Actinomadura luzonensis: one gene and its partner. The protein of the gene in region 2 interacts with the protein of the main gene of each other region in a pairwise test. Links are inferred from orthologs where the notes say so. Each region holds a gene or a part of one and is shown on either strand. Other genes may lie near its edges.

Evidence for each region. Proteins that work in one complex are often made in the same cells at the same time.
Region 1: the proteins of MF672_RS46185 (region 2) and MF672_RS01160 interact in binary tests that used the Escherichia coli proteins (3 or more experiments, as listed by UniProt). The link is inferred for Actinomadura luzonensis from one-to-one orthologs.

The regions. Positions count from the first base shown.
Region 1 is NZ_JAKRKC020000001.1:249,493-253,719, forward strand. Bases 1,228-4,227 are described here. They hold MF672_RS01160 (ABC transporter permease), read left to right. Parts: upstream 1,228-2,226; coding sequence 2,227-3,228; downstream 3,229-4,227. Other genes in these bases: MF672_RS01150 (substrate-binding domain-containing protein), read left to right, coding at 1,228-1,491; MF672_RS01155 (ATP-binding cassette domain-containing protein), read left to right, coding at 1,488-2,234; MF672_RS01165 (phosphotriesterase family protein), read left to right, coding at 3,237-4,227. Outside these bases: MF672_RS01145 (PqqD family protein), read right to left, coding at 1-255; more of MF672_RS01150, read left to right, coding at 517-1,227. UniProt on the Escherichia coli protein: Part of the ABC transporter complex RbsABC involved in ribose import.
Region 2 is NZ_JAKRKC020000003.1:240,394-245,786, forward strand. Bases 1,294-4,232 are described here. They hold MF672_RS46185 (sugar ABC transporter ATP-binding protein), read left to right. Parts: upstream 1,294-1,979; coding sequence 1,980-3,485; downstream 3,486-4,232. Other genes in these bases: MF672_RS46180 (acetoacetate--CoA ligase), read left to right, coding at 1,294-1,908; MF672_RS46190 (ABC transporter permease), read left to right, coding at 3,482-4,232. Outside these bases: more of MF672_RS46180, read left to right, coding at 1-1,293; more of MF672_RS46190, read left to right, coding at 4,233-4,531; MF672_RS46195 (ABC transporter permease), read left to right, coding at 4,521-5,393. UniProt on the Escherichia coli protein: Part of the ABC transporter complex RbsABC involved in ribose import. Responsible for energy coupling to the transport system.

The sequences.
Region 1 (4,227 bases), on a different replicon or contig from region 2:
GAGGAAGCCCTTGGCCCGCATGTCCCGCAGAAACCCGGTGACGGCCCCAAGTGCGCGCTCGCGGTCTATTTCGTAGCGCTCCATCAGACTCAGGACAATGTCATCCACCGTATGGCGGGCATCACAGCGAGCCACGATAAAGCCGCCGACCTCATTGGTTTGGTATCGGTCGAGGTACCGGAAGAGGATTGTCTTCCCGTCCACCCGATACGCACGGACCTCTTTCTCCCGAATCGGGAAATGCTGTAAATCCATCCGCGTTCCTCTGAACTAGAGCACCAAGCGGTGCGCGCGGAAAACAGGCGGAAGTTGACGATGGCTTGCACTGGCCGACATGCAATCACAGGCGCCAAGCAGCGTCAACAGGTTCGGCAAACGTTATCCAACCACTCGCCGGTAGGGATCTTGACATCCCCAGAACCCCGCTGTAATCTCGCGGCGGTACAGCGGCAATCGATTGCCAGAGCTACCCGTTGCCCCTTGTCCGCGGTGCTGGACCGGCGAGAGGGAGTTTCGATGAGGAAGCAGTTAAGGAAACCTGTCTCCGCCTTATTGATTGCGTTGGCGATAATTCCCGCAGGTTGTTCGCGGGACGACTTGAACCCCGCCGCGACCGCGTCCCGCAACACGTCGGACAGACCTCGCATCGGATTGGTGCAGATCAACCAGCAGGCGCTCTTCTTCACGCAGCTGAACGAGGGCGCGCAACAGGAAGCCGCCCGTATCGGCGCCGACCTGACCGTCTTCAACGCCAACGACGACGCCGCACAGCAGAGCCAGGCCGTCACCAATTTCATTCAACAGGGCTTCGACGCGGTCATCGTCGTCGCCATCGACGTCGAGGGCATCAAGCCCGCCATCAGGCAGGCGGCGGCCGCCGGGCTGAAGGTGGTCGCCGTGGACGCCGTCATCACCGACCCGGCCGTGAACTCCCAGGTCGGTGTGGACAACAAGGCGGCGAGCAAGCAGATCGGCGAGTTCGTCGGCTCCTACGCCACCCAGCACGCGCCCGAGCCGAAGATCGGCATCGTGGGCGCCCTGAACTCCTTCATCCAGAACATCCGCAAGGACTCCTTCGAGACCACCGTCAAGGCGGCCGGCGCGCGCGTTCTCCAGACGGTGGACGGCAAGAACACCCAGGAAGGCGCGGCCGCGGCGGCGGAGAATCTGCTGACCGCCCAGCCCAACCTGGACATCGTCTACGCCACCGGCGAGCCCGCCCTGCTCGGGACCGTCGCCGCCGTCGAGGCCCGAGCCGCCGCCGACCACGTCAAGGTGTTCGGCTGGGACCTCACCAAGCAGGCCATCAACGGTATCGACCGCGGATACGTGGCCGGCGTCGTCCAGCAGAATCCCCTGGCTGAAGGACAGGAGGCGGTGAAGGCGGCCGACGCGCTGATACGCGGGCTGCCCACCGAGAAGACCATCAACGTGCCGGTCACGATCGTCACCAAGGACAACGTCGACTCTTACCGGTCGGCCTTCGCATGACCCCCCACCACAGGGCAGAACTCGTCGGGGTTCACAAGCGGTATGGATCCGTCGACGCCCTGCGGGGCCTCACCCTCGGCGTACGGCCGGGCGAAGTGCTCGGGCTCGTGGGGGACAACGCGGCAGGCAAGTCCACGGCGATGAAGATCCTCGCCGGAGCCGTCCTCCCCGATTCCGGCACGACCCTGGTCGATGGCCGGCCTCGGTCCTTCACCAGCCCCCGGGCGGCCAAACAGGCCGGCATCGCGATGGTCTACCAGGATCTCGCGTTGTGCGACGACCTCGACGTCGCGGGCAATCTGTTCCTCGGCGCGGAGCCCCGCAGAGGCGGTCTATTCCTGCACAAGCGGCTGATGCACCAGCAGGCCAGGCACTGGCTCGACATGCTGCGCATCCGCATCCCCCGGACCACGGCACTTGCGCGCGGCCTGTCGGGGGGACAGAGGCAGGCGGTGGCCATAGCAAGGGCCCTGATCGTGGACCCCAAGGTGCTGATCCTCGACGAGCCGACGGCCGCCCTCGCGATCACCGAGGTCAACACCGTTCTGGAACTGATCCGCACGGTGTCCGCCCGCGGCGTGAGCGTCATCCTCATCACCCACCGCCTGCAGGACCTGTTCGTCGTCTGTGACCGGCTGGCGGTGATGGCCGAGGGCGTGGTCCGCGCGGAACTGGAGACCGCGAGCACCAGCGTCGAGGAACTGGTCTCCGAGATCGTCGGGGAGAGGGCGCGGCATGGCTGACGTCCTCGACCGGCCGGTGGCCGCTCCGGTCACCCGGCTGCACGCCTTCCTGAACGCTCACCTGCCCACCGTCTCGATCGCCGTCGTGCTCCTGGCCGTGGTCACGTTGTTCTCCTTCACCGCCGAGACCTTTCTGAGCTGGGACAACGCGCTGAATGTGCTGAGGCAGACCAGCCCGGCGCTCATCGTGGCGGTGGCCATGACGTTCGTCGTCGCCACAGCGGGGATCGACCTGTCCGTCGGCTCCGTCATGGCGTTGTCCGGGGTTCTGCTGGCCGTGCTGGTCTCTCATGGGGTCGAGCCCGGTCTCGCCCTGGTGACCGTCGTGGCGGCCGGCGCCGCCATCGGGATCGTCAACGGCTGGTGCTCCTGCTACCAGCGGATTCCCTCCTTCATCGTCACGCTGGCCACTCTGGGGATCATCCGCGGCATCGCACTGCGGGCCACGAACGGTTACTCGATCGCGCTCTCCGACGACGGATGGGTGGGATTCCTCGGCCACGGGCGCGTCGCGGGAATCCCCGTCCAGGCGCTCATCGCCGGGGTCGTCACGGTCGCAGGCTGGGTCGCCTTCCACATGACGCCCTTCGGCCGGTACGTGGTCGCCCTGGGCAGCCAGCGGGAATCCCTGCGCCGGGCCGGGGTGAACGTCCGCCTGGTCGGCGCTCTGGTCTTCGTCCTGGCGGGGTCCGCCGCCGCGCTCGCGGGCACGCTCGTGGCGCTGCGGCTGGACAGCGGGTCCGCCAACCAGGGAGTGGGATTCGAGCTCACCGTCATCACTGCCGTGGTCCTCGGCGGGACAAGTCTGTTCGGCGGGCGCGGCAGCGTCACTGGCACCGTTCTCGCCGTTCTCACGCTCGGGCTCATCGAGAACGGCCTCAGCCTGGCTCACGTCAACCCGTTCTACGTGCAGATCGTGCAAGGAGCGATACTTCTGGGAGCCGTCGTGATCAATGCCAAACTGTTCGGCCAGATCTTCCTTCAGCGGTCATGACCAGTGTGATGACGGTGACCGGCGCGATCGACGCCGGCGATCTCGGGGTCACGCTCATGCACGAGCATCTGATCAACGACTGCACGTCGTGCTGGAACCCTCCGGCTCCGGACGACCTGACCGGGCAGGAGATCGCCGCCGGTCCCGTACGCATGTCGTACCTGGGACGGTTGCGCAACGACCCCTTCCTGTCCCTCGACAACTGCCGGCTGGACGACGTCGGCCTGGTGAGTGCGGAGCTGGCTCGGTTCGCCGAGGCCGGCGGAGCCAGCGTCGTCGAGCAGACGTGCAGCGGCATCGGGCGCGACCCCGGCGCCTTGGCCCGCATAGCGCGGAACACAGGGCTCAACATCATCATGGGCTGCGGCTTCTATCTCGAGGCCAGTCATCCCGCCCAGGTCCGGGGAATGACCGCGGTGGACGTCGCCGACCATCTGGAACAGGAGATCAGCGAGGGAGTGAACGGCGTACGCCCCGGCATCATCGGCGAGATCGGGGTGTCGGCCGCCTTCACCCAAGAAGAGGAGAAGGTGCTACGGGGAGCCGCCATCGCCCAGCGGCGCACCGGCCTGCCGCTCTCGATCCACCTGCCGGGCTGGGAACGGCATGGCGGCCGCGTGCTGGACGTCGTCGCCGAGGAGGGCGCCTCGCTGGAGGCCACCGTGCTGTGCCATCTCAATCCCAGCATGCGGGACGTGGACTACCAGCACGACCTCGCGGACCGCGGCGCCTGGATCGAGTACGACATGGTCGGCCTCGAGTTCTACTTCGCCGACCAGGCCGCGCAGTCGCCGTCCGACGAGGACAACGCGCGTGCCATCGTGGAACTGGTCCGCGCCGGCTACGCCGGCAGATTACTGCTGTCCAGCGACGTCTTCCTCAAGACGATGCTGGTCCGCTACGGCGGCTACGGGTACGCGCACCTGCTCACCGCCTTCGCACAGCGGCTCACCCGGCACGGCCTCACCGCCGACGACCTCACCCGGCTTCTCATACGCA
Region 2 (5,393 bases):
GCGAGGCTGACCCGCTACCTGGAGTGGCTGGGCCGGCCGGGTGACGACTACGAGAGCCTGTGGCGCTGGTCGGTGGACGAGCCGGCCGCGTTCTGGACCTCGATCTGGGAGCACTTCGACGTGGTCGGCGAGCGCGGCGACGGCCCGGCGCTGTCCGGCGCGATGCCGCGGGCGCGCTGGTTCGCGGGCGCGCGGCTCAACTACGCCGAGAACGCCCTGCGCCACGCCGAGGGCACCGCGATGATCTTCGTCTCGGAGGACGGCGCCCGCCAGGAGCTGACCTTCGCCGAGCTGCGCGAGGAGGTCGCCCGGGTGCGGGCCGGGCTGGTCCGCCTCGGCGTGACGCGCGGCGACCGGGTGGCCGGCTACCTGCCGAACATCCCGCAGGCCCTCATCGCCTTCCTCGCCACCGCCTCGCTGGGGGCGATCTGGTCGGCCGGCTCCCCCGACTTCGGGGTGCCGAGCATCGTCGACCGGTTCCGGCAGATCGCGCCCAAGGTGCTCATCGCGGTCGACGGCTACCACTACAACGGCAGGAGCTACGACCGCTCGGCCGCGGTCAACGAGATCGCCGCCGCGCTGCCCTCGCTGCGCGCCACCGTGTGGATCCCCTACCTGGCGGCGGCCGAGGAGGGCCGGGCCCCGCAGCAGGCCGAGCCCCTTCCGCTGCACACCCGGCAGGTGCCGCACGGCCAGGTGGTGGGATGGGAGGGGCTGCGCGCGGAGGAGGCGCCGCTGGAGTTCGAGCGGGTGCCGTTCGACCACCCCTTGTGGATCCTCTACTCCAGCGGCACGACCGGGCTGCCCAAGCCGATCGTGCACGGCCACGGCGGCATCGTGCTGGAGCACCTGAAGTCGCTCTCCTTCCACCAGGACCTGGGCGAGGGGGATGTGTTCTTCTGGTACACCACCACTGGCTGGATGATGTGGAACTACCTCGTCGGCGCCCTGCTGGTGGGGGCCACGGCGGTCCTGTACGACGGCTCGGCCGCCCATCCCTCCCCCGCCGCGCTGTGGCGGATCGCCGACTCGGAGGGGGTCACCTACTTCGGCACCGGGGCGCCGTACATCATGGCCTCGCTGAAGGCCGGCATCCGGCCCACCGGGCTGGAACGGCTGCGCGGGGTCGGCTCGACCGGGTCGCCGCTGCCGCCCGAGGGGTTCGCCTGGGTGACCGCCGAGCTGCCCGGGGTGCCGGTGGGGTCGTTCTCCGGCGGCACGGACGTGTGCACCGGCTTCGTCGGGGCGACCGTGCTGCACCCGATCCGGGCGGGCATCATCCCGTGCCGGTCGCTGGGGGCGAAGGTGGAGGCGTACGACCCGGCGGGCAAGCCCGTCACGGGCGAGGTGGGCGAGCTGGTGATCACGCGGCCCATGCCGTCGATGCCGGTGATGTTCTGGAACGACCCGGACGGCGAGCGGTACGCCGAGAGCTACTTCGACGTCTATCCCGGCGTGTGGCGGCACGGCGACTGGATCAAGATCAACGAGGACGGGAGCTGCGTCATCTACGGCCGCTCCGACTCCACCCTGAACCGGGGCGGCGTGCGCATGGGCACCAGCGAGTTCTACCGGGTGGTCGAGCGGTTCGAGGAGGTCGCCGACAGCCTGGTGATCGACACCGGGCAGCTCGGCCAGGAGGGCCGGCTGCTGCTGTACGTGACGCTGGCCGAGGGCGCCGAGCTGAGCGGGACGCTGGAGCGGGCGCTGTGCGACGCGCTGCGCACCGAGCTGTCGCCGCGCCACGTGCCGAACGAGATCCGGGTGGTGCCCGGCATCCCGCGCACGCTGTCGGGCAAGAAGCTGGAGGTGCCGGTGCGCAAGATCCTGCTGGGCACGCCGGTGGAGCAGGCGGCCAACCCCGACGCCATGGCGAACCCGGAGGTGCTGCGGCACTTCCAGCCGTGAAGATCCACCATTGACGGGCCGCCGTCCCCTGAAATACCGTCCTCCCACTGCTTAAAACGATTTTGCCGGGAGTGCGGCCGATGGAGGAAACTCCCGTCCTGTCCCTCTCACAGGTCAGCAAGGCGTTCGGCGCGGTCCGCGCCGTCCGCGAGGTCACTCTGGAGCTGCGCGCCGGCGAGACGCACGCCCTCGCCGGCGAGAACGGCGCGGGCAAGTCCACGCTCGTGAAGATCCTGTCGGGCGTGCACCGGCCCGACTCGGGCCAGATCCTGCTCGACGGCCGGCCGGTGGAGTTCGCCGGCCCGGCCGACGCGCAGGAGGCCGGGGTGGCGGTCATCTACCAGGAGCCCACCCTGTTCCCCGACCTGTCGGTCATGGAGAACATCTTCATGGGCCGCCAGCCGCGCCGCCGCCTCGGGCTCGACCGGCGGGCCATGCGCGCCTCGGCCGCCGAGCTGTTCGGCCGCCTCGGCGTGCACCTCGACCCCGACCGGCCGGCCCGCGGCCTGTCCATCGCCGACCAGCAGCTCGTCGAGATCGCCAAGGCCCTGTCGCGGCGCGCCCGGGTGCTGGTCATGGACGAGCCCACCGCCGCCCTGTCCGGCCAGGAGGTCGCCCGGCTGTTCGGCGTGGCCGGGACGCTGCGCGAGCAGGGCGCGGCGCTGCTGTTCATCTCGCACCGGCTGGAGGAGATCTTCGCCCTGTGCCAGCGGGTGACGACCCTGCGGGACGGCGCGCTCGTGGCGAGCGACCCCATCGCCGGCCTCACCCCCGACGACCTGGTCCGCCGCATGGTCGGCCGGGAGCTCGCGGCCCTGTTCCCCAAGCAGGACAGCACGGCCGGCGAGGTGGCGCTCCGAGTGCGCCGGCTCACCCGCGAGGGCGTGTTCACCGACGTCTCCTTCGAGGTGCGGCACGGCGAGATCGTCGCCCTGGCCGGGCTGGTCGGCGCCGGGCGCAGCGAGGTCGCGCGGGCGGTGTTCGGCATCGACCGGTGGGACGCGGGCGGCGTCGAGGTGGACGGCAGGCCGCTGCGCCCGGCCAGCCCCACGGCCGCCATGGCGGCCGGCCTCGCCCTGGTGCCCGAGGACCGCCGCCAGCAGGGCCTGGTCATGGACCTGTCCATCGAGCGCAACATCGGCCTGACCGGGCTGTCCGCGCTGCGCCGCGGGCCGCTGATCTCGCGGCCGGCCGAGCGGGAGCGGGCCAGGGACTGGGCGGTGCGGCTGCGGCTGAAGTTCGCCCGGCTGAGCGACCCGGTGAACGTGTTGTCCGGCGGCAACCAGCAGAAGGTGGTGCTGGCCAAGTGGCTGGCCCGCGCGCCGTCGGTGCTCATCGTGGACGAGCCCACCCGCGGCATCGACGTCGGCACCAAGGCCGAGGTGCACCGGCTGCTGTCGGAGCTGGCGGCGAGCGGGGTGGCGGTGCTGATGATCTCCTCCGAGCTGCCCGAGGTGCTCGGCATGGCCGACCGGGTGCTCGTCATGCACGAGGGGCGGCTGGTGGCCGAGCTGGACCGGGCCGAGGCGTCCGAGGAGCGCGTCATGGCCGCCGCGACCGGAAGGAGCGCCCCGTGAGCAGCCCCGTGAGCAGCCTCGCCGCGGCCCCGGAGACCGCGCGCCGCAACGGCGCCCGGCGGCTGGCGGACCGGGTGGCGCGGGTGCGCGAGCTCGGCATCGTGGTGGCGCTCGGCGTCCTGTTCGGCGTCACCGGCGCGGCCAACCCGAGCTTCCTCAGCTACGGCAGCATCCGCGACATCCTGCTCAACTCGGCCATCGTCGCGCTGCTCGCGGTCGGCCAGACGCTCGTCGTCGTCACCAGGAACGTGGACCTGTCGGTCAGCTCCGTCGTCGGCCTGTCCGCCTTCGGCGGCGCGCTGGTCCTGGCCGACCACCCCGCCGTGCCGATCCCGGTGGTCATCGCCGGCTGCCTGCTGCTCGGCGCGGCCTGCGGCGCGGTCAACGGGCTGCTGGTCGGCGCGGCCCGGGTGCCCGCCCTGGTCGCCACCCTCGGCACCCTGTACGCCCTCCGCGGCGTCGACTACGCGTGGGCCGGCAGCCGGCAGGTCAACGCCGCCGACCTGCCGGAGAGCTTCCTCGCCCTCGGCACCCGCTCGGTGCTCGGCGTCCCCCTGCCGGCGCTGGTCGCCCTGGCCGTGCTGCTCGCGGTCGGCTGGATGCTGCGCAACCTGCGCTCCGGCCGCGAGCTGTACGCGATCGGCTCCAGCCCCGAGGCGGCCGTGCTGGCCGGCATCCGGGTCCGCCGCCGGGTGCTCGCCGCGTTCGTCGCGAACGGCGCCCTCGCCGGGCTGGCCGGCGTGCTGTGGGCGGCCCGCTTCGGCACCGTGGACGCCACCGTCGCGACCGGCAAGGAGCTCGACGTGATCGCCGCCGTCGTGGTGGGCGGCGTCGCCATCTTCGGCGGCAGCGGCACCGTGTACGGCGCCGCGCTCGGCGCGGTCCTGCTGGCCTCCATCACCAGCGCGCTCGCCGTGCTCCGGGTGGACGCCCTGGCCCAGACCGCGATCAACGGCGCCCTCCTGCTGGCCGCCATCGTCCTCGACCGGCTGCTGGCGCTGCGCGTGGCGGCCGCCCTGCGCAGGGGGAGGTTCCGTGCGCGCTGACGTGCTGCGCCGCTGGGAGACGCTGATCGTCGTGCTGCTGGCCGGGGTCGCGGTGTGGGCCTCGCTCGCCGTGGACAACTTCGCCAACGCCTCGAACGTGTCGTTCCTGCTGCTCGACACCACCGAGATCGCGCTCATGGCGCTGACCATGACGCTGGTGGTCGTGGCGGCCGAGATCGACCTGTCCGTGGCCTCCACGCTGGGCCTGTCCTGCGCGGTGCTCGGCACGTTGTGGGACGCCGGGCTGCCGATCGAGGCCATCATGCCGATCTGCCTGCTGGTGGGCGCGGCGTGCGGCGCGGTCAACGGGCTGCTCGTCACCCGGCTCGGGCTGCCCTCGCTGGCGGTCACGATCGGCACGTTCGCGCTGTTCCGCGGCCTGGCGTACGTGCTGCTGGGCGGCGAGGCGGTGGCGGACCTGCCGCCCGCGTACACGAGCCTCGCGACCGCCTCGATCGGGCCGGTGCCGCTCGCGACGCTGCTGGTCGTGGCGCTGGCCGTGGTGGCGGGCCTGGTGCTGCACGCGACCGGGCTCGGCCGCTCGATCGTGGCGCTCGGCTCGAACGTCGAGGCCGCGTACTTCTCCGGCGTCCGGGTCAAGCGGATCAAGCTCTGGCTGTTCGTGGCGTCCGGGGTCATGGCGTCGCTGGCGTCCCTGGTCTACACCTTCCGCTACGCCAGCGCCCGCGCCGACAACGGCATGGGCCTGGAGCTGGCCGTGGTGGCCGCCGTGCTGCTCGGCGGGGTGTCGATCTTCGGCGGGACGGGCACGCTGCCCGGCGTCCTGGTCGCGGTGCTGCTGCTCGGCGTCGTGCGCAACGCGCTGATCCTCGCGGACGTGCGCAACGAGGTGCTCAACTTC